Regions from separate parts of the Agathobaculum sp. Marseille-P7918 genome, predicted to be linked through region 2. Evidence: predicted binding sites of a transcription regulator. Region 2 holds the regulator's gene; each other region holds the start of a gene.
What was found. Region 2 encodes LexA, which represses DNA repair genes until DNA is damaged. Its sites were predicted from a motif close to CNAACANNTGTTNG; they were not measured.

Region 1 (10,624 bases), on a different contig from region 2:
ACAAATCCGCTTGAACATGCGGTAATGCAGGCCGTTTTCGTCCCGATATTCGCCGCGCTGTTCAAACGCGAATTTATGATAAAAGCCCTGCGCGCGCGCGTTCTCTGACGCGACATGCGCGCATAAGTAGTCCTTGCCAAGCGCGCGATATACGCTGATCGCCTGTCCGAGAATCTGCCCGCTCAGGCCGTGGCCGCGATACGCTTTATCGATGCAGAACCCGCCAACCAGTCCCACGTCCGGCTCGTCGTCATACCAGGTTTTGAGGTAGACGAGCGACACGGGCGTACCGTCCTCCAGACAGCCGAAGCAGCACGAGCGCGGCGACATGCGCTGCGCACGCGTCACATCCGCAAGCAGAGCGGCAGGGTCCAGTCCCGCGTCCGTGCCGTAGGCATTTTGATGCAGCTCGCGCATGAACGCGACAATCTTTGCCGCGTCTCCCTCGTCCATCGGGTCGGCACGGCGAAACCAGATTTGCGGCGTGCTCGGCACGCCCTTGTTATCCGTCCAGCCGATTGAGGCAAAGGTGGACAGCTCCTGCGGCAAATGAGAAGCGTCGTTTTCATACACCACGTCAATGTGTCCTTCCCTGTCAAACTCGAATTTGGCAACGCAGGTGTTATCGCCCCATCCGATTTCTCCCATTTGCTCAGGCGCAAAGCCGTGCGCGATGGTCAGCGCCCCGCGAATTGCTGAGCCGTGCGTTACAACCGCAAAGGATTTGCCGTCATTTTCGGCCACCAGCCGACGCACACCATCCAGCATGCGGCGCCCCGCCTGCATGACGCTTTCGCCGTGCGGCGGCACCGCATCCCACGGGCGCGCGCGCCAGACAGCATATTCCTCCGGCCAGATGCGCGGCAGCTCGGCCCACGGGATATCCTCCCAATCGCCCATGTCGATTTCGCGCAGCACCGGACGGATTTCGACATTCAAGTAATGCGGTGCAGCGACCGCCTTGGCGGTCGTGCGCGCGCGGAACAGGTCGGACGCATAGACCGCGTCGAGCGGCACTTTCTCAAACCGCTTTGCCAGATACGGCAGCTGCTGATACGCGCGGGGCGTGAGCAGACTGTCGTACTGTCCGTGGCAGCGGCGATAGACGTTGCCCTCAGCCTCCGCGTGGCGGATGAGGTAAACCGTGGTCATGCTTTAGACCTCCACCGCGCCGGACAGCTCGGAAACCGACTTCACGCCGTGCGCGTCCATCCATTCTTCCAGTTCACGCAACGCCTTGACGGGTGCCATCGGGTCGGCAAACATGACCGTACCCATCGCAACTGCGTCCGCGCCCGCGAGCAGCATTTCTACGATATCCTTGCCCGTGCGGATGCCGCCCATGCCGAGAATCGGCACGGAAACCGCTTTTCGCACCTGATACACCATGCGCACCGCAACCGGGAACACCGCAGGACCCGACAGGCCGCCCATCACGTTGGACAGGATTGGCTTTCTCGTCTCAATATTGATGCGCATACCGAGCAGCGTGTTGATGAGCGAGAGCGCGTCCGCGCCTGCGGCTTCGGCCGCGCGCGCAATCTCCGTGATATCGGTGACGTTAGGCGACAGCTTGACAATCAGCGGCTTTTTCGCCTTTTTCTTCGCCGCCGACACGACTTCCTCGACCATGTCCGGCCGCGTGCCGAACGCCATGCCGCCGCACTTCACGTTCGGGCAGGAGATGTTCATTTCGATGAGGTCCACGTCCGCATCCGAAATCTTCTCGACCATGCCCTCGTATTCCTCGACCGTGTTGCCCGACACATTTGCGATGATCGCGGTGTCGTACTGCCGCAAAAACGGGATTTGTTCCTCAATGAAGCGGTCGATGCCCGGATTTTGCAGACCGACGCAATTGAGGATACCCGCCGGGGTCTCCGCGATGCGGGGCGCGGGATTACCGAGCCGCTCGGTCGGGGTCAGGCCCTTGACGCCGACGCCGCCAAGCAGGGACAAATCAAAAAACTCGCCATATTCGTGGCCGAAACCGAACGTGCCTGACGCCGTCGTGATGGGGTTTTTCAGCTCCACGCCGCAGAAATTGACTCTCAAATCCGCCATTACCACTCGACCTCCTTTGCGTCAAACACCGGCCCGTCCTTGCAGACGTGGCCGTATCGGGTTTCACCGTTCTCCGCCTTGAGCGCACACGCGCACACCAGACACGCGCCGATGCCACAGCCCATGCGCTCCTCCATCGAGACCTGACAGGGCAGGCCCGCCTCGTCTGCGATAGCGGCAATGGCCTTGAGCATCGGCTTGGGACCGCAGGCAGCCACGCCGGTCGCATCCGTGACGAGTTCTCCCAGCACATCGGTGACAAAGCCGTGCCGTGCATACGAGCCGTCGTCGGTAGTGACAAACGCTTCGCAGACCGCCCCAAAATCGTTCTCGAGAATCACCGCGTCCTTGTTCCGAAAGCCGAGAATCGCGCGCGGCTGCGCGCCCTCGCCCGCCGCTTTTTTGACACATGCAAGCATAGGCGGCACACCGATGCCGCCGCCGATAAAGACCGGCTTTGCGCCGAGTGCGGCGGTATCAAACCCGTGGCCGAGCGGCCCGAGCACATCCAGCTCGTCCCCTGCCTTGCGGGCGGCAAGCCACTTGGTGCCCTCGCCCTTGACCTGGAACACGATGCGCAACTTGCCATCCTGCCAGTCACAAATCGAAATCGGGCGGCGCAGCAGATTGCCTTCGCCGCACGCGATATGCACAAACTGGCCGACCTGTGTTTTCGCACAGATAGCCGGTGCATGCATGGTGATGGAATATAAGCCTTCGCCCAGCCGCGCACACTCCGCGACCCGGCAGATTTCCTGAATCGACATACCTCTTTCCCCTTTCAGTCATTGCTGCTTCTATTGTACAGGAATTTCGCGCAAAAGGAAACAAAAAAAGGACAGGCAAGCCTGTCCTTTTTCAGACTGTCGATCGAAACCACGCTTTCGATCGAATCAGACGAATCTTAAAGTCGGGCAAAGCTCGACTTTTTGATGCCGCTTACAGAGCGGCGGAATCATTGTGCTGCGGCGCAGAATTTTTCATATTTACTTTTGCTTTACTGCGCCGTCCTTGATGATATCCCAGTTCTTGCGCAGGTAATCCCAGCCAGAGTAAATTGTCACCAGCGTGACCACCCAGCCGATAACGGTCAGCGGGATATTCATGGTTGCCACATACTCCGGTACGGTCCCAATAATCTCCGGCGGCAGCGCCCATCCCGGCCCATAGAAGCCAAAAGACGGGAAAATGATGTAATACAGGTAGATCAAAATGATGCCGCCGATCTGCACGCAGGTTTTGACCTTGCCCGTCCACGTTGCGGCAAGCACGCGGCCCTTGTTCGCCGCGACCACGCGCAGCGAGGTGATAATCAGTTCGCGTGCAAGGATGACGCACACCATCCAGCCCGCAATTGCGCCCTGCTCGGCGAACAGGATGAGCGCCGAGGATACGAGCAGCTTATCCGCCAGCGGATCGACAAACTTGCCGAAGTCGGTCACCTGATTGTACTTGCGGGCAACGTAACCGTCGAGAAAATCCGTGAAGCTCGCCACACAGAACAGAACCAGCGCCACGACCGTCGCCGTCGGGAATATAAAGGTCGGCACGAAAGTCTGTGCAGAGGTCGCTTCATCATAAATAAACATCGGCTGCGACGCGAAATACAGGAAAAACGGGATCATCGCGATGCGCGTGAGCGTAATTTTATTGGCTGTTGTCATTTTTCTTCCCCCTTCTGCCGAACACCGAGCAGGTCGGGCCCAAGGCTTCCGGTAATGCGCACCGGAACAAACATACCCGCTTCGGGCGCGTCGTCGCTTTCAAAATACACATGCCCGTCTACCTCGACCGAGTCGGCATAAGTGCGGCCGTACCAGAGCTGCTGCTCATCATCCCAGCCTTCACACAAAACGTCCATTACTTCACCGTGACGCGCGGTGTTGTAGTCATCCAGCACACCCGACTGCAATTCCTCCACAATCAGACGGCGGTTTGCCTTGGTCTCTGCGTCGATCTGGTCGGGCAGCTCGGCGGCTTCCGTCCCCTCTTCGGGCGAAAACTCAAACACGCCGACGCGCTCGATTTGCGTCTCCTGCAAAAAGCTGCACAGCTCGGCAAACTCTTCCTCGGTCTCGCCCGGCAGACCGACAATCAGGCTCGTGCGCAGCACCAAGCCCGGAATACGTGCGCGCAGCTTTTCGATGAGCGCGGCAAACTCCTCGCCGTCACCCGGACGGTGCATCGCGCGCAGAATACGCTTTGATACATGCTGCAGCGGGATGTCCAGATACTTGACGATTTTCGGCTCGGACGCAATCACGTCAATCAGTTCGTCTGTTATCTGGTCGGGGTACAGGTAATGCAGACGTATCCAAGTGAAATCCAGCCCACACAGCTGCCGCAGCAGTTCGGGCAGCAGACGCTTGTGCTCGGGCAGGTCCATACCGTACTTGGTAATGTCCTGGGCAATAACAATAAGCTCCTTGACCCCGGCATCCGACAATTCCCGTGCTTCTTCCAGCAAAGCCCCCATTTCACGCGAACGATACGGCCCGCGCAGCTTGGGGATAATGCAATAGCCGCAGCGGTTGGAACAGCCTTCTGCAATCTTAAAGTAAGCGGTATAGGATTGGGTCAGACGGTTGCGGTCGCCCTCGAGCGCGGCTGACGCCATATCAGCCATGTACGCGGCCTTTTGGCCGCCAAGCGCAGCATTTGCCGCGTCCACGATATTTTCATAGCTGCCCGTGCCGCAGATAGCGTCAATTTCCGGCAGCTCCTTCTGCATTTCCTCCGCGTAGCGCTGCACCAGACAGCCCGTGACAACCAGACCTTTCATATTTCCGGTCTGCTTGTACTGCGCGGTCTCGAGAATCGTCTCGATGGCCTCGCTCTTGGCCGCTTCGATGAAGCCGCAGGTGTTGACCACGCCCACGTCGGCCTCAGCCATATCCTCGGTAATTTCCCAGCCCGCTGCGCGCAGCAGGGCCAGCATATGCTCGCTGTCCACCAGATTCTTGGCGCAGCCGAGCGAGACCAATCCGATTTTCGGCATTGAATCTCTCCTCTCTAATAGTTCAAGGCAGCGCCGCATCATTTATCAAAGGCGATTTGCGTGTAAATTTTACGTTCGGACGCGGCATATTTTTGCAGCAATACTTGATGTGTTGCAAGAAAACATAACAACGTCCGGGCGGAAAACTTCCGCAAAGCGCCGCAGATACAATGGTGCGGTGCTGCCTTCATTATACAGGATTTGCGCGTGTTTGTCACGCGAGAAGCGCTTCCATCTCGCCGATAAGCTCGTCAAACAGTTTGGTTGCGTCCTCAACCGGGGCGGGGCCCCGCATATCGACGCCTGCGCCGCGCAGGAGCGTAATCGGGTCGGCCGAGCAGCCGCCCGACAGGAATCCCAGATAGTCGCGCACCGCGCTTTCGCCCTCGCGCAGAATACGGCGCGACAGCGCAATCGCCGCGGCGTAGCCCGTGGCGTACTGGTAGACATAATAATCATAGTAGAAGTGCGGAATGCGCGCCCACTCAAGCGCAATCTCGTCATCGACCACCATATCCGGCCCGAAATACTGCACGTTCAAATCCTTGTACAGCGCACACAGCGCTTCGGCGGTCGTTCCTTCGCCGCGCTGGGTCATTTCGTTGACGCGCAGCTCAAACTCCGCGAACATGGTCTGGCGGTACAGCGTGCCGCGGAACTGCTCGAGGAAATGGTTGATGAGATAGGCGCGCTGCTTTTTATCCTCGGTGACCGAGAGCAGATACTCCATCAGCAGCGCTTCGTTGCAGGTCGAGGCGACCTCGGCGACGAAAATCACATAATCCTGATAAGCGGTCGGCTGATGCTTGTTGGACAGATAGGAGTGAATCGCGTGACCCATCTCATGCACCAGGGTAAATACATCGTCGAGCGTACCCTTGAAGTTCAAGAGCACAAAGGGATGCACGCGCGCGCCCGCGGAATACGCGCCCGAGCGCTTGCCTTCATTTTCATATACGTCGATCCAGCCATTATTGAAACCCTCGCGCAGCAGGTTCAGATAGTCCTCGCCGAGCGGCGCGAGCGCCTTGAGCGCAATCTCCTTGGCCTCGTCAAAGGTAAATTTCATCTCCACACCCTCGACCACCGGAACATATAGATCGTACATGTGCAGCGCATCCACGCCGAGCGCGCGGCGGCGCAGCGCAACATAACGGTACATCGGCGCGAATGAACGGTGCACTGCGTCGATGAGGTTGTGGTAGATCTGCGGGTCGACCTCGGTGCCGTCGAGCGCGGCGGCGAGCGTCGAGGGGTATTTGCGGGCGTTCGAGAAGAACAAAAGCTGCTTCATCTGTGCAGACAGAATGGCCGCCGCCGTGTTGCGGAACTGACCATAAACCGAGTATAGCGAATCGAATGCCGATTTGCGCAGCGTGCGATCATAGGACTGCATCAGTGGAATATACGTGCCGTGGGTGACAGGGTGCTTATTCCCGTCCTTATCCACAGCATCCGGGAACTTGAGGTCGGCATCGTTCAGCATGGAGAATAAATCGTCGGGCGCGGCGGCCATCTCGCCCGCAGCGGCGAGTAGTGCCTCTTCCTTATCCGACAGCACATGCTCCTTGCGGCGGCGCACGCGGTCAATATTCTTGCGGTACAGCTCCAGCTCCGGCGTGGTTTGATAGAAGCCCTCCAGCGTCTCGTCCGGAATTGCGAGCAACTCAGGCGTCTGGAACGCCGCTGCCGACTGCAATTCAACTGCCAGCCGCGTCACTTGACTGACCATCTCCTGATAGGCCGCAACGCGGGTGTCCTCATCGCTTTTGCGCTGCGCATAATGCACCAGTGCATCGAACGCAAGACTGATTTCATCATCCAGCCGCAGATAGCCCAGCAGCGTCTCGGCGCTCTCACCCAGTCGGCCGCAGAACGCACTGACACGGGGAATAAATTCCTTGGCTGCAGCAAGCGCCGCACGCCAATCGTCATCGGTTGCAAACAAATCGTGAATCGCCCATTTGTCCTGCGCGGCAACATCCGCGCGGGCGGGAATCTGCATGGTTTCCATGGAAATACTTCCTTTCCAGTGTGAATTTCAATACTCTATTATGATACCCCAACTGCATGGCGTATGCAAGCAAAGCGCGGTAAAATCGGCGTTTTTTCCGAAAAATACAAAAGAAGCGTGCTTTGCACGCTTCTTTTTATTCAAACGTATCCGGAATGCTCTGGCCGTATTCTGCAAGCGCGTCGCGGATGTCCTGCCACGAAAAACCACGCCGCTGCAAAAAGGCAACCGCTTTGTCGATTTCCTTACGATCGGACACATCTCCGCGCAAACGCTTATCCAGCAGCGCACACAGCTGCGCGCGGTCAGGCGAAAAGCCCGTGAGCGCGGCTTCCGCTGTCTCGCGGTCGACCCCGCGGCGTGTCAGCTCCTGCCGAATGCGCATTTCACCATATCCCTTGCGGGCGCAGCTGCGCACGACGCTTTCCGCGTAGGCTGTGTCGTCCAGCAGGCGCCGCTCGGTCAGCCACGCAAGCGCATAGTCTGCAGCTTCTTCGTCGTGGCCCTTGTCCAGCAGCTTTTCGCGTAAGCCTTTGGCGCTCAACGCGCGGTAGGACAGCTGCTTGGCAGCGGCATCCAGCGCCGCGCGGTACTTATCCTCACTCATTCTTCGTCGAGGTCGTCAAAATCATCCGCGTCGATAGAAACCGCCTTGGACGAGCTGGCCTTGGACGCGGCAGGCTTGGCCGCCGGTGCGGCGACAGGCGTACCAGGCTTGGCCGCCATTGCCTGATGTGCGTTGCGGCGCTCCTCCTCCACCTTTTCCATGATCTGCTTCTGCACATCGTCCGCGATATCCGGATGGTCCTTAAAATACTGCTTGGCGGCGTCGCGGCCCTGGCCCAAACGGGTTTCGCCCATCGAGAACCATGCGCCCGACTTGTTGACGATACCATATTTGACACCCAAATCAACCAATTCACTGGTACGCGAAATGCCCTCGCCGTACATGATGTCAAACTCGGCCTCCTTGAACGGGGGCGCGACCTTGTTCTTGACCACCTTGACGCGCGTATGGCTGCCGATCATCTCGGTGCCGTTCTTCAAGTGCTCCATGCGGCGCACATCCAGACGCACGGATGCATAGAACTTGAGCGCGCGGCCGCCGGTCGTAACTTCCGGGCTGCCGTAAATCACGCCGACCTTTTCACGCAGCTGGTTGATAAAAATGGCCACGCAGTTGGACTTGGAAATCGAGCCGGCCAGCTTGCGCATCGCCTGACTCATCATACGGGCGTGCAGACCGACAAACGAGTCGCCCATTTCGCCCTCAATCTCGGCGCGCGGGGTGAGCGCGGCGACCGAGTCGATGACCACAATATCAATTGCGCCCGAGCGCACGAGCGCTTCCGCGATATCCAGACCCTGCTCACCGGTATCCGGCTGAGAGACCAGCAGGCTGTCAATGTCTACGCCCAGCGCCTGCGCATAAACCGGGTCGAGCGCATGCTCCGCGTCGATAAACGCGGCGGTGCCGCCCATCTTCTGCGCCTCGGCCACACAGTGCAGTGCAACCGTGGTCTTACCAGAGGATTCCGGCCCGTAAATCTCTACAATACGGCCGCGCGGCAGACCGCCGATGCCCAACGCGAGATCCAGTCCGATCGATCCGGTCGGGATATGGTCGATATTCATACCGGCGTTTTCACCCAGGCGCATAACCGAGCCTTTGCCGAACTGCTTTTCGATCTGCCCGAGCGCGGCCTCCAGCGCCTTCTTTTTATCGGCCGCAGGCGCGACCGGTTCCAACTGTTTCTTGGTAGCCATGAAAAGCCTCCTGCACGTTTCAAAAATTCCTGCTCTTATTATAGCAGTGCCAAAAAATAAAAGCAAGAAAAATCGAATATTTGTTCGTTTTATTTTTGCAGAAAAAATGCCCACCAATAGGATGGGCATAGCATTCGTTTATTCCAGCGGATCATCGATTTCCGTATTGTAGCCATAGACAATGCGCGGCACACCGGCCAAATCCTCGGTGATACCGATGCCGGCGAAACGGTTTTCCTCCAGAATGGCCGCAACATCGTTTGCCTGCTGCCAGCCGCACTCAAACAGGATAATGCCGCCGGTGACCAGCAATGAACCCCATTTCGAGCAGATAGAGCGATAAAAATCCAGACCGTCCACACCACCGTATAATGCCTCGTGCGGCTCGTAATGGTATACACTTCTGTCCAGCTCACGCATTTCCGCGCGGGTCACATAGGGCGGATTGGACACGATAATATCATATTGTCCCATATTGACCGGCGGACGGAAGCGCACATCCGCATTCATTGCAATCAATCTGTTCTGTACTCCCAGCCGCCGCGCGTTTTCCCGCGTAATGCGCAGCGCGCCTTCGGAATTATCCACAGCGGTAACATGCGCGTCCTTTACCGTGTGCGCAGCGGCGATGCCGATACAGCCCGAACCGCAGCACAGGTCAAGAATGCGGGGCGAAACTTTTTTCTTTGCCTGCTCAATCACCATCTCACACAGCGGCTCTGTATCCGCGCGCGGAATAAGGACGTTTTTATCCACCAGAAAGGTCAGACCGTAAAAATCCCATTCGCCGAGGATATAGGCCAGCGGTTCGCCGTCCAGACACTTGTCACACAGCAGATGCGCATAATCCACTGTCGCATCATCCAGGTAAAGATGGCCCCATTCGCCTGTTTTGTTCTTGTCAGCCTTACAGGCATAAGCGGTCAGCTCACGCGCAGACAGCGACGGCTGTGGATCATCCGCCTCTTTGAGACGATGAAACAGCTCCATATAGACATCATTGATCGTTTTGGTCAATCAGATTCACCTCTTTTTGTGAAATGACGCGCAGGATGAAATTGCACCCCTCCCCTCTGGGGTGGCAACCGTGCAGGTTGTTCTGATCCTGCGAAATGGGCGGCACAGCCGCAAGCACAAACTCTGCTTTGCGCGCGCAGCGCGCCCTTGAGAAAAAAGGGGTGATTCACAAGAGGGGAGAAACCTTTGGTGTCTCCCCTCTTGTGTGCCTGCGGCGCACAGCCGCATCGTTTCTATCGTTTGGATAAAGCGTTTTTACCAGTTATCCGACCCATCATCCGGAATAACCGCCTTCATGCCGGCGATGGCAACCTCAATCATGGAGTCGTCCGGCTCAAACACGGTCAGATGCTGAATCATCAGGCCGGGCCAGCGCAGCGCGCGCGACACCAGACTCTCCGACCGGCCTGCATAGCGGTTAAATTCATAGCTGATGCCAACCACCAGCGGCAGCAGAATCAGGTGCGCCAGCATGCGCAGAAACGGATTGGTGATGTCTATAATGGAAAACACAATAGACGAAACAATAGTCGCAATAATAATCAGCACAAACATAAAGCTCGTACCGCAGCGAGGATGATACTTTTTCTGACGGCGCACGTTTTCCACCGTCAGCTCCTCGCCCGCCTCGTAGCAGAAAATTGTCTTGTGCTCCGCACCATGATACTCAAAGGTGCGGCGGATATCCTTCATGTGCGATACCGACCACATGAAAATCAGAAAGATAATCACGCGCACGATACCCTCCAGCACATTGCGGGCAA
Region 2 (10,624 bases):
ATTTCCTCAATGCGGGCGGGATGGATGCGACCGTCCACGATCAGCTTTTCAAGCGCCAGACGCGCGATTTCACGGCGTACCGGGTCGAACGAGGAAAGCGTGATAGCTTCGGGCGTGTCGTCGATAATCAGGTCAACGCCCGTGAGCGTTTCGAGGGTGCGGATGTTGCGGCCTTCGCGGCCGATGATGCGGCCCTTCATTTCATCGTTGGGCAGCGGTACGACCGAAACGGTCGCTTCGGAAACATGGTCGGCGGCGCAGCGCTGGATTGCGGTCGAGATGATCTCGCGCGCAGTCTGCTCGCTTTCGTCCTTGAGCTTTTGCTGAATCTCGCGCAGCTTGACGGCTGCATCGTGTGTCGCCTCGGACTCAATCGAAGCAACCAGCATTTCGCGTGCTTCGTCGCGGGTCATGCTGGCAATCTGCTCGAGTTTTTCCAGCTGCTCTGCCTTGATGCGGGACAGCTCTTCCTTTTCCTTCTGGGTCGCTTCCAGCTGGCGCGTCAGCTCTTCGTTCTTGCGGTCGAGCGTGTCGCTTTTTTTGTCGAGCGCTTCTTCGCGCTGAATCAGGCGGCGTTCGAGCTGCTGCGTCTCGTTGCGGCGCTCCTTCAGCTCACGGTCGGCTTCAGCGCGCTGCTTGTGGATTTCATCCTTGGCTTCCAGGATGGATTCGCGTTTTTTGGTCTCACCGGCTTTGATGGCTTCGTTGATGATGCGTGTCGCTTCGGTCTCGGCGGAGCCGATCTCCTTTTCTGCAACGCTCTTGCGATACAGAAAACCGATGACAATGCCCACAACGAGACACACAATACCGGCTATGATCGGGATGATGATGTCGGTCATATTTTTGGTGTGTCCTCCTATTTCTAATTTTGTGATTGGGAGGCAGCACCGGTTTGGGCGAAAAAACGGCTTGCGCGGTATCTTTCGGCAAAATGGGACGCAGATTTGCATCAATGATAGTATATATGGCAAACCATGCGGAAAATAATGACAAAAAATGGCGCAACAGGCCGATCATTCACAGACAAACAGGCGCGGCCCTGCGTAGCAAATGGCGCTTAAAACGCCGGGTTATAATGCCTTTGAAAAAAGCCCTGCGCGAAATTGCGCAGGCTATATTACAGCAGGTATTATACTACAATTTATTGTAAAGCCTGTTGGTCAAACTGTCAAGAAAAACCCATGCCATACCGTGCAGATTTTGGCGTATTTTGAGAACAGGCCGGCCGCGCCCTTGTGGAACAGGCGGCGATTTGCTATAATAAAACGAATATATCGGGAGGAACGCTTATGCACCAGTCTATGTGCCGCATTCAGCGCGGCCCGTTTGTTTATTATACCTGCCGCCGGCTGCCGGTGCGCCACGCCTTTACAACCAAATTCGGCGGCGTGAGCACGGGGCACTGCGAAAGCCTGAATCTTGGCTTTAACCGCGGGGATACCGAGGAAAATGTGCGCGAAAACTATCACCGCCTGGCGGAAGCGCTGGGCGTGGACGAAACGCGCATCACACTGACCCGGCAGATTCACGAAACAGAGGTTTCGGTCGTCGGGGAGGAGCAGGCCGGTATGGGCCTGACCCGTCCGATGGCGTGGCAGTCGGACGCTATCGTCACCGCGCTGCCCGACACGCCGATTTGCGGCTTTTACGCGGACTGCGTGGTCACGCTGCTGTACGACCCCGCAACCCACACCGCGGGCGTGTGCCATGCGGGCTGGCGCGGCATGGCCGCGGGCATCCTGCCCAAGACCGTAGCGGTGATGGAGGAAAAGCTCGGGACAAAGCGCGAAAGCCTGCGCGCGGTGCTCGGTCCGTCCATCCGGCAGGAATGCTTTGAAACCGATGCGGATGTGCCCGAGGCAATGGAAAAGCAGCTCGGCGCGCTGGTGCAACCTTATATTATGGAGAAGGGTCCGAAGTTCCATGTGGATTTGCAGGGAATCGGTGTTCGGCTGCTGCAGAACGCGGGCCTTGAGCCGGAAAACGTAATTGACAGCGGTATCTGCACCATGTGCCGCTCGGATGAATTCTGGTCGCACCGCAAGACGCACGGCCTGCGCGGCGTGCAGGGCGGTGTGATCTGCCTGTAACCGAAAGGAAGTCCGGTTTATGAAATGGAAAAAAGGCGTGCTTGCCGCGTTCCTTGCAGCGTTGTGCCTGCTGAGCGCCTGCGGTCTGCCCGCTTTGGGCGGCGAGGATGCGCCGGTTGACAATGTCAAGGTGTCGGATGCATATTTCGGTCTGGCGTGGTATCAAAACGGCACACTCAATCCGGTGCTGGACAACACCAGCATCAATCGCGTGCTGTGCGAGGCGCTGTATGAGGGGCTGTTTGAGGTTACCTCGAACTTTACGGCGGAAAATGTGCTGTGTGAATCGTATACGGGCGACGGCACAACCTTCACCTTCACCCTGCGGGACGACATAACCTTCTGGTCGGGCGAAAAACTGACCGCGCGCGATGTGGTCTCAAGCCTGCAGACGGCGCAGTTTAACGAGGCTTCGCCGTTTCACAACCGGCTGACGGAGGTTTCCTCCATCGAGGCGGTGAGTGACCGCGAGGTGCGTATCGTGCTCACCTCGCCCAATATCAATTTCCCGCGTCTGCTGGATATTCCGATTTACCGGCAGGGCTCGGCCGACAGCGGCAGCTTTGCCGACGGCACCGGCCCGTTCCAGCCGGTTGAGCAGGATCGACACTGGACGCTGGAGGCCAACGAGAATTGGCACGGCGGCTTCCTCGGCTCCATCCGTACGATTACGCTGGTGACAATGACGCGCGCGGACGCGGCGATGTCCAGTTTCCAGACGGGCGACGTGTCTCTGATGCGCGCGGCGCGTATCTCGCCCGATCCCCCGTCGGTTGGCGGTTCGGTGGATACCGTGCAGACAACCAGCGCGTCGCTGCACTATCTGGGCATCAACTATGCAAACAGTCAGCTGGCCAATGCCAAGGTGCGGCAGGCGCTGAGCGCCGCACTCTCGCGGCAAAGCCTGTGCGCAACGCAGCTGCAAACGTTTGCCGACCCCGCGGTGATGCCGGTCAATCCGCAGCCGGCGGATGAAAATCTGACGCTCAATCTTTCGGCGGACGCAACCAGAGCGGCGCAGCTGCTGCGGGAAGGGCTTGGCGGCGAAACCGACACAGATGAGACGGATACGTCCGGCCAAACCGGCGACACGGACGAGTATGGCAATACGGACGAAACGGATAACGGCGACGAATATACCGACGAGGATAATAATACGGATGGCGGGGAAGATACGGACATCAGCACCGCTGCGCTTGGCACCGGAGGACAAACGCTGTCCATTCGTCTGCTGGTCAACTCGGACAACGCCTTCAAGGTCGCAGCTGCAGAGCAGATTGCCGCGTCCTGGAATGCGCTGGAGGGCGTGACCGTGACAGTGGATAAGCAGCCGTATGAGACGTTTGTCTCCATGCTGCAATCCGGTTCGTTTGACGTATACTATGGAGAAACACAGCTTACTGCGGATTTTGACCTGCGTCCGCTGTTATCCTCCGGCGGCAGCCTGAACTATGGCGGCTATTCAAACGAGGACATGACGGCGGCAATTGCTGCGGCGCGCAGCGGCGAAAATGTTTCCGGCTTCTACAGCCTGTTTTTGGAGCAGATGCCCATCATTCCGATTGCGTTTGAGCGCGGGCAGATCATTATTCGCAAGGGTCTTATCGACAATTATACGCCCTCGCCGTACAATGCGTTTGCAGGGCTGGAAACGTGGACGACTTCATAAAGGAATTTAAATCCCCCGGAAAATCCGCCGCCTGCGGTGAAACACCGACGCGGTTTGGCAGATATAGGAGATATTTCATGGCAGAAAAGGTAGTATTGGGACTTTCGGGCGGCGTGGACTCCGCTGTAGCGGCGGCACGGCTGCGAGACATGGGCTATGAAGTGCACGGCCTGTTTTTGGAGGTGGGGCTGGGCGGCGAGGAGGCCGCCCAGCACACGGCGGATGATTTGGGCATTCCGCTTTATATCGCGCACCGGCGCGAGGCGTTCGAGCAGCAGATTTGCGGTTATTTTGCCGATTCGTTCTGCAATGCGCGCACGCCTAACCCGTGCGTGATGTGCAATCCGCTCATCAAATTCCGCGCACTGACCGACTACGCCGATGAAATCGGCGCGGCGTATGTTGCCACCGGGCACTATGCCCGCACGGGACATGATGCCGAGGGCCGTGCGCTGCTGCGGCGTGCCCGCGCGGAAAAGGATCAGAGCTATATGCTGTACCGACTGCCGCGCAAAACGGTGGCGCGCTGTCTGTTCCCCTTGGGTGAAGCGGAAAACAAGGCGGAAGTGCGCGAAAACGCGCGCGAAATCGGCCTTTCTGTGTCGGAAAAGCCGGACAGCATGGATGTGTGCTTCATCCCGGACGGCGATGTACAGGGCTGGCTGGAGCGTCACGGCGCGGCCTGCCCGCCGGGCAACTTTGTGGACGAAAACGGCAAGGTGCTCGGGCGGCACAGGGGCATTCACTGCTATACGGTCGGCCAACGTAAGGGGCTGGGCGTCGCGGCGGAGGGACGGCTGTTTGTGCATGAGCTGCGGCCGGAGACCAACGAGGTCGTTTTGTCGCTCGAGGATGTGTACCGCAGTGAGATTACCGTGCGGGACGTGCATTATATTGCGCTGGAATACGCGGAAAACGGCCCGTTTGCCTGCGAGGTGCGCGTACGCTTTTCGCGCCGCAGCGACCGTGCGATCGTCTATCCGGACGGCAAGGAGGCGCGCATCGTGTTTGAGGATGCGGTTCGCGCACCGGCTGCGGGGCAGAGCGCGGTGCTTTACGACGGCGATATCGTCATCGGCGGCGGGTTTATCGAGTAAAAAATGGCGGCTTGCCGCCATTTTCTTTTGGAATCGCGCGGGGCGCGTGGAAGGGTGAAAGACAATGCGGGAAAATCATATTTTGCAGGGACATCTGCTCGGCGCGTTCACCGTGCTGGTCTGGGGCACGACGTTTGTTTCGACCAAGGTGCTGCTGCGCACCTTTTCGCCGGTGGAAATCATGGTCACGCGTTTTGCGTTGGGGTTTGCAGCGCTGTTGATTGCGTCGCGCGGCTGGATGCGCGCCAAGGAAAAACGGCATGAAATCCTGTTTGCGCTGGCAGGACTGACGGGCGTTACGCTGTATTTCCTGATGGAAAACATTGCGCTGACGTACATATCGGCCTCGCTCGTTGGTATCATCGTGGCGGCGGCGCCGCTGTTTACCGCACTGTTCGCCGCGCTTTTGCTGCACGAGAAGCTCGGCCGCTGGTTTTTCTGCGGCTTTGTCTGTGCGATGGCGGGCGTAGCGCTCGTGTCGCTGGCGGGCGTGAGCGAGCTGCATTTCAGTCCGCTGGGGGCGTTGCTCGGCGTGGGCGCGGCACTGGTCTGGGGCGTGTACTCCGTGCTGATTCGGTATCTGGGCGGGGCGGGCTACGCTACCGTACCGCTGACCTGCCGGGTGTTCGGCTATGGACTGCTGTTTCTGCTCATTCCGGCGTTTCTCGACGGCTTTCCGGCAGGACCGGCGGCATGGCTCGAGCCGGTGCATCTGGCAAATCTGCTGTTTCTCGGGTTGGGCGCATCCGCGACCTGCTTTGTGACGTGGAACCGCGCGGTATTCCTGCTCGGTCCGGTGCGTACCAGCGCGTATATCTACGCGACTCCGATTGTAACCATCATCAGCTCGGCGCTCATCCTGCACGAAACGATGACCCCGTCCATGTGGCTGGGCACGGCGCTTGCGCTCGGCGGTCTGGTACTGTCCGAACGCGACGGCACCAAGAAAGAAAACGAGTCAAAACGGTGATTCGCGCGCCGTATGGCGCGTATCAAATAGAAAAGAACCGCCGGAAGGCGGTTCTTTTTATCAAAGCCGAGGACATGTGCCTCGGCTTTGATGCAAGAAAGAGGAAAAGTTTCGCATGTTGGAACTTTTCCTCGTATGGGGGATGTCCGCGCTTCGCGCGGCATGGCCCCGCAATCGAACCTGTACGGTTCGATTGACATTAGTTGAATGCCTCGTCATCCCGTTCCTCGAACATGCGGTGCACGCGGGCGCGCAGTTCAGGATAGCCTGCAAGCGTTGGGTCGGTCTGCAAAATCTGCTCGGCTTCTTCGCGTGCGCTCTGCATGAGTGCCAGATCGGCAATCGGGTCGGCAACGTGCAGCGCTGGCAGACCGTGCTGCCGCCTGCCGAAAAAGTCGCCCGGGCCGCGCTGCGACAGGTCGGCGCGCGCGACTTCAAAGCCGTCATTTGTTTTACACAGGATTTTCAGCCGTTCTCGCGCGGTTTGCCCTTTGTCCGCGCCGAAGAAAATGCAGTAGGACTGCCGCGTGCCGCGTCCGACGCGCCCGCGCAGCTGGTGCAGCTGGGACAGGCCGAAGCGGTCGGCGTCCTCAACGACCATCAGGTTGGCGTTCGGCACGTCCACGCCGACCTCAATGACAGTCGTGGCAACCAGAATATCGTATTCTTTCGCGGCAAATGCCTGCATGACGCGCTCTTTTTCTGCGCTTTTCATGCGGCCGTGCAGCACGGCAACGCGCCGGTGCGGCAGCATTTTTTGCAGGTCGACTGCGTGCTGCTCCGCGCTCTTGAGGTTCATTTCTCCTTCTTCGACCAGCGGACACACCACATAAACCTGCCCGCCCTGCTCGATCTGTTTGTCAATGAAGGCAGTGATGCGTTTTCGCATATTCTCGCCCACAGCATAGGTCTCGACCGGCTGACGGCCGGGCGGGACTTCGTCGAGCACGGACACATCGAGGTCGCCGTACAGGATGAGCGCAAGCGTGCGCGGGATGGGCGTTGCCGACATGACCAGAACATGGGGTGTTTGTCCTTTGGCGGACAGCGCGGCGCGCTGCGCCACGCCGAAGCGATGCTGTTCGTCGGCCACGACCGCGCCCAGCCGGTGAAAGGTCACGCTCTGCTGGATGAGCGCATGTGTACCGATGACAACCTGCGCCGCGCCGCTTTCGATGGCGGCGAGGGCAGCGCGCTTCTGCGCCGCACTCATCGATCCGGTCAGCAGGGTGCAGGAAATGCCGAGCTTTTCCAGCAGCGGCGCGAGCGTTTCCGCGTGCTGCGCCGCAAGGATTTCCGTCGGGGCCATGAAGGCGGCCTGATAGCCGCTTTTAGCGGCCAGCGCACATAGCGCAGCGGCGACAATTGTCTTGCCTGAGCCGACATCGCCCTGTACCAGTCGGTTCATCGGACGGCCGGAGGCGCAGTCCGACGCAATTTCCCCGATTGCGCGGCGCTGCGCTCCTGTGGGGGAAAAGGGGAGTGCGGTGAAAAAGTCTGCAAGGGATGCATCCGAAAATAGCAGCCCTGTGTCGGCGCGGCGGCGCTCCTTGAGCTGCTGCAAGCCACAGCAGAGAAGGAATAACTCCTCGAATACCATACGGCGGCGCGCATCGGCCATATCCTGCGTCGACTGCGGCCGGTGGATGGCGGCAAGCGCGTCGGCAGCATCCGGCAGCTTGTACCGCGCGCGCAGCACCTCGGGCAGCGGGTCGGGCCAGTCGCCCGGTACCGCATCCAGCGCCGCTTCGGTCACACGCGCCATGTCACGCTGGGTCAGTCCTGCGGTCAGCGGGTAGACCGGCACAATACGACCGGGGTGTTCCGCGTCGGGCGAGACCTTTTCCGACTGCGGCGAAACCAGCATGCGCGTGTGGCCGTTTGCCTGCACGCGCCCGTAGAACACATATTCCTGCCCGACGCGCAGCAGTGCCGCGGCATAGGGGTTGTTGAAATAGGTGACGGGCAGCGAGCCGGATTCGTCGAAAATCGTGCATTTGACCAGCGTCATGCCCTTGCGGATGCGGGTGGTTTTCGGCTCGGTGCCGACAACCGCACGGACAGCATACTTGCCGTCTTCCGCGATGTCCGCAATGGGGGTGATAGCCGTGCGGTCCTCATAATCGCGCGGATAGGTTTCCAGTGCGTCGCGCAGCGTACGGATATGCAGTTTTTCAAACAAAGCCGCTTTTTTCGGGCCGACGCCCTTGACAAAGCGGATGCTGTCCTCCAGTGCGGGCATGGCAGCCTCCTTAGAAATAGACGCGCGGCCGCCCGTGGGGGCGGCCGGAGCCGAATGTGACGGGAACCGTGGTTCCCATCGAGCATGTTAGTATTCGCGGTAAACCGCCTTGACCACGCCGAGAATCTGACAGCCTGTGCCGTCAATGGGAGGGTAGGCCGGGTTTTCCGGCATCAGCCATACGCCGTCCGCCGTGATGTTCAGCGTTTTACAGGTGGCCTCGTCCTCCAACAGAGCGATGACGATATCGCCGTTGCGCGCTTGAATATCCTGTCGGACGATAACCAGATCGTCATCCATGATGCCAACGCCGATCATCGAATCGCCGCGGATGCGCAGGGCATAGTATTCTCCGCCGTTTGCCGCAGGTTCAAACGGGACGTAGCCCACGTGCTCCTCGACCGCGAGAATCGGCATACCGGCGGTGACGCGGCCGAGAATGGGCACGCGCGTAACCATGGACGGGCCGCTGACCGGGGTCAGCGCGCGGGATTTGTGCTCACTTGGCTCAAGGTAGCCTGCCTCCTGCAATTTTTTCAGGTGCGCATGCACAGTCGAGGGTGAGCGCAGGTTCATTTCCGCGCAGATCTCGCGCACCGAAGGGGGATAGCCATGCTCGAGGGAAAATTCGCTGATATAATCCAAAATCCGTTGCTGTTTGGCGGAGATTTTTTTCATATGGACGCACTCCTTGCTGTTGCCTTTCGGAACATACGTTCGTATTTTTTTCTATTATACCCTAAAATGCGCAGTAAAGCAAACATTTGTTTGTGAAAAAACGGAAAGAATTGTGAAAAACAGAAATCGCGTACATTTTCCTGTCGATTATTCCGAATTATGTCAGGCCACTCGCAAAAAAATCACCGCTTTGCTTGTATTTGGACTGGTTTTGTTATATCATATAGACAGAAACGATTCAGACGGCGCTACGCCGTGCAACGCGTTTTGTCGCAAAAAGCATCAAACGATCGCAGGGAGGGTTTTTCTATGACGATCAAGACCGATCTTGGATATATTGAAATCACAAACGAGGTGATGGCAGGAATTGCGGGCTATGCGGCTTCTTCGTGCTTCGGCGTGAAGGGCATGACCATTCGCTCGATGTCGGACGGGCTGGCGCATCTGCTCGGACGCGATACCCAGTCGCGCGGCGTTAAGGTATCGGAGGCGCCGGACGGCGGCGTCAATATCGACCTGCACATCGCGGTTGAGCATGGCGTGAACATTGCAACCGTGTGCCGCTCGATCATCAGCGAGGTGCGCTACCACGTTGAGCGTTTGACCGGCGTGGATGTAAAGAATGTGGATATCTATGTAGAGAGTATCCGTGCGGACTGACGCGCGGCCAAAAAAGAATTCGGGGAGAGTTAAGTAAATGGCAGATCAGAAAATAGACGGCGCGCTGTTCCAGTCCATGGTGATCGAAGGCGCGCTTGCCATTGCCGAAAAGAAGGAACAGGTCAACGAACTGAACGTTTTCCCTGTGCCGGACGGCGATACGGGCACCAATATGTCCATGACGATGGGCTCGGCGATGACCGAGATGGAAAAGCTGACCGAGCCGACGCTGGCAAAAGCCGTCGACACGACGGCATCCGCGCTGCTGCGCGGCGCGCGCGGCAATTCGGGCGTTATTTTGTCGCTGCTGTTCCGCGGCGTGGCGAAAAAACTGCGCGAAACCGATGCGGCGGGCGGCCGTGAACTGGCGCTGGCGCTGCGCGAGGGTGTGGAAACTGCGTATAAGGCGGTTATGAAGCCCGCGGAAGGCACGATTTTGACCGTGTCGCGTGTGTCTGCACAGCAGGCGGTCGAAGCCTGTCAGGCCGAGCCGGACCTGTCGGCCGAGCAGGTGCTCGAAACCGTGCTGACCTGCGGACGGCAGGCGCTGGAGGAAACCGTGCATCAGAATCCCGTGCTGGAAAAGGCGGGCGTGGTGGACGCAGGCGGCTTCGGCTACCTGACCATTCTCGAAGGCATGCTGGACGCGCTGCGCGGCATCCATAAGGAGCGCACCGTGGCCGAGCCGACCAAGGCGGCGGCGGATTTTGCTGCAATCGCGGATGAGGATATCACCTTCACCTACTGCACCGAGTTTATCGCCGCGCGCAAGGATAAGGCGCGCAACGTTGGTCGTCTGCGCGCGATTCTCAGTGAAATCGGCGACAGTCTGGTGGTGGTTGAGGATGACGATATCGTCAAGGTGCATGTACACACCGACCAGCCCAACAAGGCACTGGAGGAGGGCCTCAAGTTCGGTCCGCTGCTGACCGTTAAAATTGAGAACATGCGCGAGCAGCACACCGCCAAGGTCATCGAAGGCACAGCGGATGCGCCGGCCGAGCGTGTCATTGTTCCGGCGGAAAAGAAATTCGGCTTTGTCGCGGTCGCCGCGGGCGACGGCTTGAAAAACGTATTTACCGATTTGGGTGTGGACGTCGTTGTGCAGGGCGGTCAGACCATGAACCCCTCGACCGACGACATCGTGCGCGCGGTGGATGCGGTTCCGGCGGAAATCGTGTTTGTGCTGCCCAATAATAAGAATATTATCATGGC
Region 3 (10,624 bases), on a different contig from region 2:
CTCAATCAGCTGTTCGCGGGCTTTTTCGTCTCCTTCCTGCTGCATTTTTCGCAGCAGCTCTGCTTCTTTGTCCGGCGGCAGCGGCTTGGGGAACGACCCGTCCGCGCCCTGCACGCGCAGGACGAGAAAAAAGAATGCGCCGCCCAGCGCAAACAGGGCGGGAAACAGCATGCAAACGCACCTCACTTTTTTCAGGATACCGTTACGTTATGCATGTCGATGGCTGTCCTATGACGCAGAAAATAGGGCTTGTAATTTTCATACGAATCCATTATAATATGGTAGTATTCATGGCAAAAATGCACGAGGAGGTGTAAGCAATGCCAGGTGCTCAGGAATACCTGACAGCGATTGGTCAATTCGCGCCGCTTGTTGTCCTGATCGTTTTGTTCTATTTTCTGATGATCCGTCCGCAGCGTAAGCGCGATAAGGCCGAACGCGAGATGCGCAATTCGATTGATGTGGGCGATGAGATCTCCACGATCGGCGGTTTTATCGGCCGTGTTGTCAGCGTGAAGGATGATGTGCTGGTAATCGAAACATCCAGCGATCGTACTAAGCTCAAGATTTACCGTTGGGCGATTCGCGGCAAGGAGGCTCCGGCGACGGAAACGGTCGAGGCGCCCAAGGATGCGGATAAGAACGCAAAGTAATAAACAGGTTTCTTGCCGAATAGGATAAAGCAAAATCATTCGGCGGGAGGATGCGTAAGTTATGAGAAAAACCAATGAAGGACCTTCGCCCGTCGGCGTGTTGTTGCCGGCGGCAGTGGTCGGCCTGCTGACAACCTTGCTGCTGATGCTGATTGGTGCGATTTTTGTGCATCGTCGAGTATTGGCAGAACAGGCAATCGCCCCATGCGCATTAATCTTTTTGGCAGTGGGCTGTGCAATCGCCGCACTGATTTCGGCAAAGCGCGCTCCGGGAGGGAAATTCCTGTGGGCGATGGGCGCCGGCATTCTGGTTTTTCTGATTCTGCTGTTGGTGAGCATCATTCCGCTCGCCCAGCCGATGGATGTTGTGCGTATGGCGGTCAGCCTGCTTTGTGCGCTGGCAGCTTCGGCGCTCGGCGGCTTTGCCGGCGCCAATATGCGTAAACGGAACAAATATCGTCATTTAAAAAAGTAGGAGGGAAATTTCCATGAAGCATGTATCTACGCTGACCTCTGCAACCCTGAAGCAGACTGCAGCACACGGCGGCTGCGGCGAGTGCCAGACTTCCTGCCAGTCCGCGTGCAAGACCTCTTGCACGGTGGCAAACCAGAAGTGCGAGCACGCGAAGTAATCGCGGGTTTTATGAAGTCAATCGCAAGGCGTGCCGGTTGCGGCGCGCCTTGTTTGTTGCGTATCGGAGGAAGATTAAAGAAATGATTCATCGTTATCAAAAAAACGGTTTGAATTTTGTGCTGGACGTCAATTCGGGCGCAGTGCATGTGCTGGATGATATCAGCTATGCGGTGTCCGGCCTGATTGACGAGAATATGGCGGATACCTGCCCGCAGCAGATTGTGGACGAGCTTTCGCAGTATCCGGCGGACGAAGTGCGCGAGGCGTACAGTGAGCTGGCAGAGCTGAAAAAGGCGGGCCAGCTGTTCGCGCAGGATGATTACATCGATGTGAGCAAGTATATTCCGGTCGGTGCACCGGTCAAGGCGCTGTGCCTGCATGTCGCGCATGACTGCAACCTGCGCTGCAAATACTGCTTTGCATCCACGGGTGACTTTGGTCAGGGACGCAAGATTATGCCGCCGGAAATTGCTAAAAAGGCGATAGATTTTGTTATCGCGCGCTCAGGCAAGCGGCATAATATCGAGGTGGACTTCTTCGGCGGCGAGCCGCTCATGGCGTGGGATACGGTTGTGCAGACGGTGGATTATGCGCGCAGCTTGGAGGAGAAGTTCGATAAAAAGTTCCGCTTCACCATCACCACCAACGGTTTGCTGCTCGATGAGGACAAGCGCGCCTATATCAACGAAAATATGGATAATGTTGTGCTGTCGCTCGACGGCCGTCCCGGGGTCAACGACGAGTTCCGCAAGACCGTGTCGGGCGCAGGGAGCTACGATGTTATCGTGCCCAAGTTCAAGGCGCTGGTGGATGCGCGCGATCCGGAGAAGGATTACTATGCGCGCGGCACGTTCACTTCGCATAATCTGGATTTTGCCGACGATGTGGTGCACATTGCGGACGCGGGCTTTGACCGCCTGTCGGTTGAGCCGGTAACGGCGGAGTGCGGCTGCGGCTACGATTTAACCGAAGCGGATCTGCCAAAAATTGAAGCAGAATACGACCGCCTGACCGAGATTATGCTCGAGCGCAGAAAGGCGGGCAAGCCGTTCTCGTTTTTCCACTTCATGGTCGATTTGGATCAGGGTCCGTGCGTGGTCAAGCGTCTGCGCGGCTGCGGCGCGGGCTATGAATATGTGGCCGTCACGCCGGACGGCGATATCTATCCCTGCCATCAGTTTGTCGGCAAAGACGAATTCAAGCAGGGCAGCGTGCTTGACCAGTCGTTCGACATGGACATAGCGGCCAAGTTTGCGGGCATGAACATTTATACCCGCCCGAAGTGCCAGAAGTGCTGGGCGAAGTTCTACTGTTCAGGCGGCTGCTCGGCGGCAAACTACAACATGAATCATGATATGAATGATTCGTATGATCTCGGTTGCGAGATGGAGCGCAAGCGATTGGAATGTGCAATTTATCTGAAAGCGGCGGAGAAAATTTGCGCAGATTAGTCAATGCGACAAAAATGTATCAAGAAACCGTAAAAGTCGTTGCGGACACCTGCAAAGCTGCCGTATAATGACTACTGTATTTTTCAATGTCCCTCGGTGAAGGAGATGATGATATGCCGCAGAACGTATTGGTGTCCGTGCTGGGTGAGGGGGAATATCTGCCCCATCTGGTTCGTGCCATTCTGGAAAAAGAGGTAATTCCGGCGCGCAACCTGTTCCTGTCCTCTAAAAATCAGGTAGCCTGTCAGGCGGCCGAGGGCTATGATGTGCGCATCTGTGAGGATGACCTTTCCGCTGTGATCAAAAGCGAAATCGTTTTGGTGACAGCGTCCAAGCGCGAAATGCCGACCCAGTTGGCTATGATCTCCAGCAGCTCGCAGAAGCGTGTGGTTGTTACCGTGTGCGATAGCGAAAAGGTCGACTTGGCTTATGTAGCCGATCGCATCGCAGCCGCAACCGAGCTGATTGCCGCCGTGCTGCATCGGGACGAGAACGGAAAGCTGTACGCCACGTATGAGATCAGCCAGAAGGCGCGCCTGTTCCTGCATCAGCCGTGCCGTGATTTGGTCAACGCCATGTGCGAGCGAATCAATGAAATGGGCTGAGTTCTAAAACGGTCAAACCGGGAATATGCTGTATCATGACCTTCCACGAGGGGGAGACGGATGAATAAACAGCATATTCTCGGTTTTTTTGATGATCTGGTGCGCACGCCCGCGTTTCTGTTTCTGTGCGCGATGTTTTTGTGCGGTGCGGTAGCGGGCGGGCTGACCGGTCTGCGTGCCAGCGAAGGGGACAGCGCAGTGGAGCTGACAGCGTTTCTGGCGCAGCTGCCGGGACAGGCACTCAAAAGCGTGCTGTGCGCGCTGTTGTGGATTATGCTTGCGCCGCTGTGTGCGCTGCTGCGGCCAGCACCGCTGTTCCTGTCCGCTGTGGTAGCCGCCCGCGGCTTTGTGCTGGCGCTGACGATGGCGGTCGGGCTGGGACAGGAGGAAGGGGCGCTGCTGTCCCTCGGCATGGCGGCGCTGCCCGCAATGCTGGGCGTGCCAGCGCTGCTGGCCGCCTGCTCCATGGTGTGGCAGAGCGGGGAGGCAATGGGACGGTATTCGCTGCGCGCCTGCCGCGCACCGTTTGCGGTGTGTTTATTGCTGGCGGCAGCGGGTGCGCTGCTGCGCGTGGTCTTTGCGCTGCTGTGGAACATATGACAAGAGCCGGACGCATCTGCGTCCGGCTCCTGTTTATTCGGCGGGACAAAGCTGCGGGGAGAGAAATGCCGCGCTTGCCGGGAGATTGTCATACATACAGGTAGTCCGCCATGACAGGCTGTAAGCCGTGGGCCTCAATGGCCTGATAGACCTCGTCGACCGAGCGGTCGTCCGAAATTTCAAACTGCTCGTCGCCCTTGTCCTCGCCCGAGTGGCCGCCGATGCCGACGTCCACGCCCGCCGAAATCTTGGTTGCGGCGATGCCGATGATGTTATCGCGGAAACCCGCGCGTTCGCGTGTCGAGATGGTGATGGACGCGAACGGCATAAAGATGCGGTAGGCACACACGACCTGCAGCAGCTGCGGTTCGTGTACGTCCTTGGGATTGATTTTGTCATTGTTGATAATCGGACGCAGACGCGGGCAGGAGAAGGCAATCTCCGCGTGCGGATATTTGCGCTGGAGGAGGTAGGCGTGCAGGCCGGTAGCAAAGGCATCTTTGCGGAAGTCGGAAAGGCCCAGCAGTGCCGCAAAGCCCACACCGCGCATGCCGCCCATCAGAGCGCGCTCCTGCGCGTTCAGGCGGTAGGGGAAAATGCGCTTGTGGCCGCCGAGATGCAGGGTTTGGTACTTATCCGCATCATAGGTCTCTTGGAACACGGTGACGTAATCCACGCCGCACTCGTGCAGATAAGCGTATTCGTCAACGTTGAGTGGATAGATTTCGATGCCGATGACGCGGAAGTATTGGCGCGCGAGCTTGACCGCCTCACCGATGTATTCCACTGGCGACATCGTGCGGCTCTCGCCGGTCAGCAGCAGGATTTCCTGCAATCCGGTTGCGGCGATGGCCTGAAGCTCCTGCTCGATTTCATCCATGTCGAGCTTAGCGCGGCGGATTTTGTTGTGGCAGTTGAAGCCGCAATAGATACAGTAGTTTTCGCAATAGTTGGCGATGTACAGCGGGGTGAACATCTGTACCGAGTTGCCGAAATGCTTGCGCGTCTCCATCTGTGCGCGCTGCGCCATCTGTTCCAGAAACGGTAAGGCGGCAGGGGAGAGCAGCGCGGCGAAATCCTCGGGCTGGAGCACATCGCGGTTTAAGGCACGCTGTACATCGGCGGCGGTGTAGGAATCCGCATCGTAGGCGTTCATGCGGGAGATGACTTCGTCTTGAATCTCCGAGCCGATGTTGTCCATGCCGGGCTGATAGGCCATGTGGTCGGTCTCGGCGGTGATATATTTTGCGGAGATAACCTCCGATTTGTTTTCATACATGACAATAATCCTTTCTTGGTTTGTGCTTCCCCCAAGGCGGTGCGGGCAATGCCGCTGCGCGCGGCGGGCGCATAAGAAGGAGACAACCTGCGGTTTTCCCCTTCTTGTGAATCAACCGCTTTCCCTTCAGGGCGCGCTGCGCGCGCAAAGCAGAGTTCCGGTTTTTGCTTGCCGCCCATTTTACAGAATCAGAACAGCAAGGGCGGTTGCCACCCCAGAGGAGGTGCCTCAGTCGCGCAAAAAGCCTGTCAGCGGGGAGGATGCCGAGGCGCACTCGCGCACACGGCCCAAACCGGACAAATAAGCCGTGCGGCCGGCCTCGATTGCCTTTTTGAATGCCTCGGCCATCGCCGGAATATCGCCTGCCGTGGCGATTGCAGTGTTTGCCATCACGGCGGCCGCACCCATTTCCATCGCTTCGCACGCCTGCGACGGCCGGCCGATGCCTGCATCCACGATGACCGGCAGGTCGATTTCGTCAATCAGAATTTGAATGAACTCGCGCGTGGCAAGTCCCTTGTTGGTACCGATGGGTGCGCCGAGCGGCATCACGCAGGCCGCACCCGCGCTGACCAAGTCGCGCGCAACGTTCAGGTCGGGATGCATGTACGGCATGACGACAAAGCCCTCTTTTGCGAGGATTTCGGTCGCGCGGATGGTTTCCTGATTGTCGGGCAGCAGATATTTACTGTCGCGCATGATTTCGATTTTGACAAAATCGCCGCAGCCAACCTCACGCGAGAGCCGCGCGATGCGCACCGCCTCGTCCGCGTTGCGTGCCCCCGAGGTATTAGGCAGAAGAGTGACTCCCTTGGGGATATAATCGAGGATGTTCGCCGTGCCGCCTTCGTTGGCGCGGCGCAGCGCGAGCGTGATAATCTGTGCGCCTGCATTGTGTACGGCGGCGTTGATTAAATCGAGCGAATATTTGCCTGAGCCTAGAATAAAGCGGGAGGTGAATTCGTGTCCGCCCAGAATCAGCTTATCTTCCATGGTTGTTCTTCTCCTTTATGTGAAAAGTTGTGTTAAGGTTCGGTATGTCCGAGCAGCAGACGCAGCACCATAGTGGCTTGCTGCGCAGCGCAGACGGCGACACGCGGCGCCATCAGTCCAATACCGTCCGCAATGTCGCTCGTTCCGTCGCCGCAGACGTACAGCCGACCGAAGCGGCGCTCGGTGCGCATCAGGTTTGCTGAACCGCAGCCCGCCATGCCGCTGCCCGAAACAATAGGCGTGTCCGGCAAACGCTCCAGCAGTGTTTCAATCAGCATGGCTTTTTGGTCAGCGCGGTCGAATGCTTCGCAGACAACGTCGCAGCCTGCAAACAAGCGCGCGGCGTTGGCCGGGACGATGCGTTCAGTGTGCGGTTCGTATTGCAGATAGGGGTTGATGGCTTCCAGCTGTTCGAGCAGCGCCAGCGTTTTGGGGATGCCGATGTCCTTCATCGTGTAGTGCTGCCGGTTGAGGTTACTGATTTCCACCGTGTCGAAATCCACCAGCACCAGCCGTCCCACACCCAGCCGCGCCAGATGCACGGCAATGTTGGAGCCAAGTCCACCCAGTCCTGCGATGCCGACTGAAGCGTGGTCGAGCTTTTGCTGGATGTCCGCGCCGTGCCGCTCGACGAGCGCGGCGTGCAGTTCTTCTTTGGTCAAATGCATGCTTTCAGCCTCCGCCGACAAACTGCACAATTTCAATTACATCGTCCTCGTGCAGTGTCTCTTGTGAAAAGCGTGTGCGCGGCACAATTTGTCCGTTGCGCTCGACCGCGACGCGCTGCGGGTCGTTTCCGCGCTGCTCCAAAAGAGACAGCACAGTCATACCCGCGGAACAGGTACACGCCTCGCCGTTTATTTTCATAAAATCCCTTCTTTCAGGAAATAAAAATACCCCGGTTTCACCATGCGGTAAAACCGGGGCATTGAGTTTTTGCGATGCGACAGCTTCCCTACGATGGTGCTAACCAACAGGTTCAAAAGGTTAGGCTCTCGCCCTCTCAGCCGCTCATCACGGCACCCTTGCTTGCAAATCCAGTATAGACCAGTGAAAAGTGGTTGTCAAGGCGCAAATTCTCTGCTACAATAAAAGAAAACAAATGTTCGATGGGAGGGGGACGCCGTGGAGCGCACGATTTTGCACTGTGACTGCAATTCGTTTTACGCATCGGTCGAGACGCTGCTTGACCCGACGCTGGCGGAAGGGCCGAGTGCGGTCTGCGGCGACCCGGAGAGCCGCCACGGCATCATCCTTGCCAAAAACGAAAAGGCCAAGGCGTTCGGTGTGCAGACGGCGGAAACCATCTGGCAGGCAAAACGCAAATGTCCTGACCTGCGGCTGGTCCCGCCGCACCGCGAGGAATACGTCAAGTATTCGCGCCGCTGCAACGAGTTGTACCTGCAATATACCGATTTGGTCGACCCATTCGGCATTGATGAATCCTTTCTCGACGTGACCGGTTCGATGCACCTGTTCGGCACGGGCGAACAGATTGCGAACGAACTGCGCCGCCGTATGCGCGAGGAAATTGGGCTGACGATTTCGGTCGGCGTGTCGTTCAACCGTGCGTTTGCCAAGCTCGGAAGCGACTACAAAAAGCCGGATGCGACGACTGTCTTTTCTCCGGAGAACTTCCGGGAGCGCGTCTGGCCGCTGCCGGTTAATACGCTGCTGTACGTCGGCAAGCGCGCCGCCGCGCGGCTCGACGGGCTGGGCGTGCATACGATTGGTGACTTAGCCGCGTGTGAGCCTGCATTTGTGCACGGTATTTTCGGCAAGCAGGGGGATATGCTGCTGCGCTATGCCCGCGGCGAGGATGATGAGCCGGTGCGCTCGTTCTATGCCGAGCGCGAGGTCAAGAGCGTGGGCAACGGCATGACCTTTGCGCATAATCTGCTGGGCGAAGAGGCGTGCCGCATGGGATTGACCGCACTATGCGACAACGTCGGCCGCCGTCTGCGGGCGCGCGGGATGGTGTGCCAGACCGTGCAGATTGGCATCCGCGACCCGGAGTTTCACAACCGTTCGCGGCAGATGACGCTGGCGCAGCCGACCAACTCCACCCGCGTGCTGTTTGAGACGTCGCTTGCGCTGCTGCGCGCGCATTGGCCGATGGATAAGCCGGTGCGGCTGCTGTCGGTCACAGCGGCTAACCTGCTGTCGGAAAATCAGGCTTGTGAACAGCTTTCCCTGTTTGACAGTCCGCAGCAGACGCAGACACGGCAAAAGCAGCGCGAACTGGATAAGACCGTGGACGCATTGCGGCAGCGGTTTGGGAACCGGTCGGTCATTTTTGCAAATTCTGTTCGTAAACCAAAGGAAAACGGGAAAAAAGATGAAAAAGAGCCATGATTTTATCATGGCTCTTTTTTCGTCCACGCCTGACGCAGCAGTGCTGCGGCCTGGTTGATTTGCGCCTCGGTCATACCGGCGTAACCGAGCACCAGCGTCGCCTTGGGCGGCTGAACCGGTGGGGTGTAATAAGCGGACAGACCGTACACCCGCACGCCGACGGCCGCGGCCCGCTCCATCAGCTCACGTTCCAGCATGCCGTTTCGCATGTGCAGCAGCAGGTGCAGGCCCGCCTCCGAGCGGGATACCTCATGCGGCAGGTCGGCCAGTTCACGTGCAAGCGCCGCCAGCAGCGCGTCGCGCCGCGCCTGATATACCTTGCGGCTGCGGCTGATGTGCCGCTCAAAGGCGCCGGTGCGCAGAAAGGCCGCAAGTGTGTGCTGCTCGAAGCTCGGCACGGTGGATGAGTAGAGTGAGAACCGCTCGCGGTAGCGCGCCATCAGCGCGTCCGGCAGCACCAGATAGCCGATGCGCAGGCCGGGCGCAAGACTTTTGGCAAAGGTGTTCACATACACGACCCGCCCCGCGCGGTCAAGCTCACCCAGCGCGGGGATGGGACGCGAGGCATAGCGGAATTCGCTGTCGTAGTCGTCCTCGATGATATAGCGGTCGGGCGCAGCGGACGCCCAGCGCAGAATCTCGAGCCGCCGTGCGGCGGGCATGACCGTGCCGAGCGGGAAGTGATGCGAGGGAGTCAGGTACACGACCGATGCGTCGGACGCGGTCAGTGCGTCCGCGCGCAGACCGCTTTTGTCCAGCGGCAGGGGACGTACTGCTGCGCCGCCCGCGGCAAAAATCTGATAGAGTTTGCGGTAGCCCGGATTTTCCAGACCATATACGCGGTCGCGTCCCAAAAGCTGGATGACCAGCTGCATCAGGTATTCCGAGCCTGCGCCGACCAGAATGTTGTCGGGCGAGACGTTAATGCCGCGGAAGTCGTATAAATAGCGCGCGATTTGCTCACGCAGTTCGGGTGCACCACAGGGGTCGGTTGCGCGCAGCAGCCGGTCGGAATATTCGCTCAGCACGCTGCGGCTGAGCCGCGCCCATGTGGAAAATGGAAAGCAGCCGTTGTCCACAATATTGGTGCGGAAGTCGTAAAGATAGTGCTGCTCTTCCGCGGGGGATGGCTGTACCGCGACACGGGGCGCCTGCGTCTGCGCGGGCACGGCAAGCTGCGGCTGCACGAAGTAGCCGCGGCGCGGCGCAGAGGCGAGATACCCTTCGGCCAGCAGTTGTCCGTAGGCGGTTTCCACCGTGATTTGGCTGACATGCAGGTTAGCGGCGAGCTGGCGCTTGCTGGGCAGCCGGTCGCCGCCTGCCAGTGCGCCCGACATGATATCCGCGCGCACCGCACGGTATAGCTGTTCGTACAGCGGGGTCTTGCTGTGCGGGTCAAGATGATAGGTGAGCATAGCAGATTCCTCCGTATCGCCTGCGGAAAGAAAAAATCCCTCCAAACTGGCATTGCTGTTTTTACAATACCAGTATGGAGGGATAATGTCAAATCAAACCTGCCGTGCGCAGGATAAACAGGATAGCGGTGAGTGTGACAGCACTCAGCGCTGTGCTGAGTACAACGATGGACGCAGCCAGAACATGGTCGCCGCCCATATTTTTGGCCATTACATAGCCGGATACCGTGCTCGGCGCGCCGCACAGGATGACCAGCGCGACCATTGCCTGGTCGCGGAAGCCCATCCACGCCGCAATGGGCAGGAAGATGACCGGCAGCAGAATCAGCTTGATAAAGGTCGCAGCGCAGGTCGGGGCGAGCTTTTTGATGGCCTTGGCGCCCTCGAAGCCTGCACCGATGCTGATGAGTGCGACCGGCGTGGCGCAGGAGGCCAGCATATCCAGCCCCTTGGACAGCATGGGCGGGAAATCCACTTGCAGCAGCGAAAACGGCAGGCCTGCCAGAATACCCAAAATGATGGGATTGGTGATGATGCCGCCCAGCGTGCGTGACACAATGCCCTTGCGCTGAGCGTTTTTGGCGTCCGGCGCGGTGACGGTCAGCACCAGCACCGAAAAAATGTTGTACAGCGGTACGC

Region 1: the regulator LexA is predicted to act here: its motif matches at 8,917-8,930, upstream of recA (recombinase RecA).
Region 3: the regulator LexA is predicted to act here: its motif matches at 7,311-7,324, upstream of dinB (DNA polymerase IV).

What each region holds. Positions count from the first base shown of each region.
Region 1 covers NZ_CAXTXI010000008.1:56,898-67,521, reverse strand. The annotation lists gene ACESSO_RS11440 (GNAT family N-acetyltransferase) at 1-1,152, opposite strand, end outside; gene ACESSO_RS11435 (dihydroorotate dehydrogenase) at 1,156-2,064, opposite strand; gene ACESSO_RS11430 (dihydroorotate dehydrogenase electron transfer subunit) at 2,064-2,831, opposite strand; gene pgsA (CDP-diacylglycerol--glycerol-3-phosphate 3-phosphatidyltransferase) at 3,051-3,728, opposite strand; gene rimO (30S ribosomal protein S12 methylthiotransferase RimO) at 3,725-5,062, opposite strand; gene pepF (oligoendopeptidase F) at 5,277-7,076, opposite strand; gene ACESSO_RS11410 (regulatory protein RecX) at 7,213-7,683, opposite strand; gene recA (recombinase RecA) at 7,680-8,843, opposite strand; gene prmC (peptide chain release factor N(5)-glutamine methyltransferase) at 8,982-9,860, opposite strand; gene ACESSO_RS11395 (DUF1385 domain-containing protein) at 10,116-10,624, opposite strand, start outside.
Region 2 covers NZ_CAXTXI010000003.1:5,781-16,404, forward strand. The annotation lists gene rny (ribonuclease Y) at 1-842, opposite strand, end outside; gene ACESSO_RS05250 (hypothetical protein) at 896-1,153, shown strand; gene pgeF (peptidoglycan editing factor PgeF) at 1,293-2,093, shown strand; gene ACESSO_RS05260 (ABC transporter substrate-binding protein) at 2,113-3,762, shown strand; gene mnmA (tRNA 2-thiouridine(34) synthase MnmA) at 3,840-4,859, shown strand; gene ACESSO_RS05270 (DMT family transporter) at 4,924-5,829, shown strand; gene recG (ATP-dependent DNA helicase RecG) at 6,029-8,071, opposite strand; gene lexA (transcriptional repressor LexA) at 8,159-8,749, opposite strand; gene ACESSO_RS05285 (Asp23/Gls24 family envelope stress response protein) at 9,059-9,409, shown strand; gene ACESSO_RS05290 (DAK2 domain-containing protein) at 9,447-10,624, shown strand, end outside.
Region 3 covers NZ_CAXTXI010000004.1:136,287-146,910, forward strand. The annotation lists gene sigK (RNA polymerase sporulation sigma factor SigK) at 1-171, opposite strand, end outside; gene yajC (preprotein translocase subunit YajC) at 321-653, shown strand; gene ACESSO_RS07560 (TIGR04086 family membrane protein) at 715-1,128, shown strand; gene scfA (six-cysteine ranthipeptide SCIFF) at 1,142-1,285, shown strand; gene scfB (thioether cross-link-forming SCIFF peptide maturase) at 1,368-2,738, shown strand; gene ACESSO_RS07575 (hypothetical protein) at 2,852-3,343, shown strand; gene ACESSO_RS07580 (hypothetical protein) at 3,404-3,943, shown strand; gene thiH (2-iminoacetate synthase ThiH) at 4,032-5,222, opposite strand; gene ACESSO_RS07590 (thiazole synthase) at 5,451-6,215, opposite strand; gene thiF (sulfur carrier protein ThiS adenylyltransferase ThiF) at 6,248-6,883, opposite strand; gene thiS (sulfur carrier protein ThiS) at 6,888-7,082, opposite strand; TPP riboswitch at 7,150-7,252, opposite strand; gene dinB (DNA polymerase IV) at 7,341-8,570, shown strand; gene ACESSO_RS07610 (PLP-dependent aminotransferase family protein) at 8,576-9,985, opposite strand; gene ACESSO_RS07615 (AEC family transporter) at 10,074-10,624, opposite strand, start outside.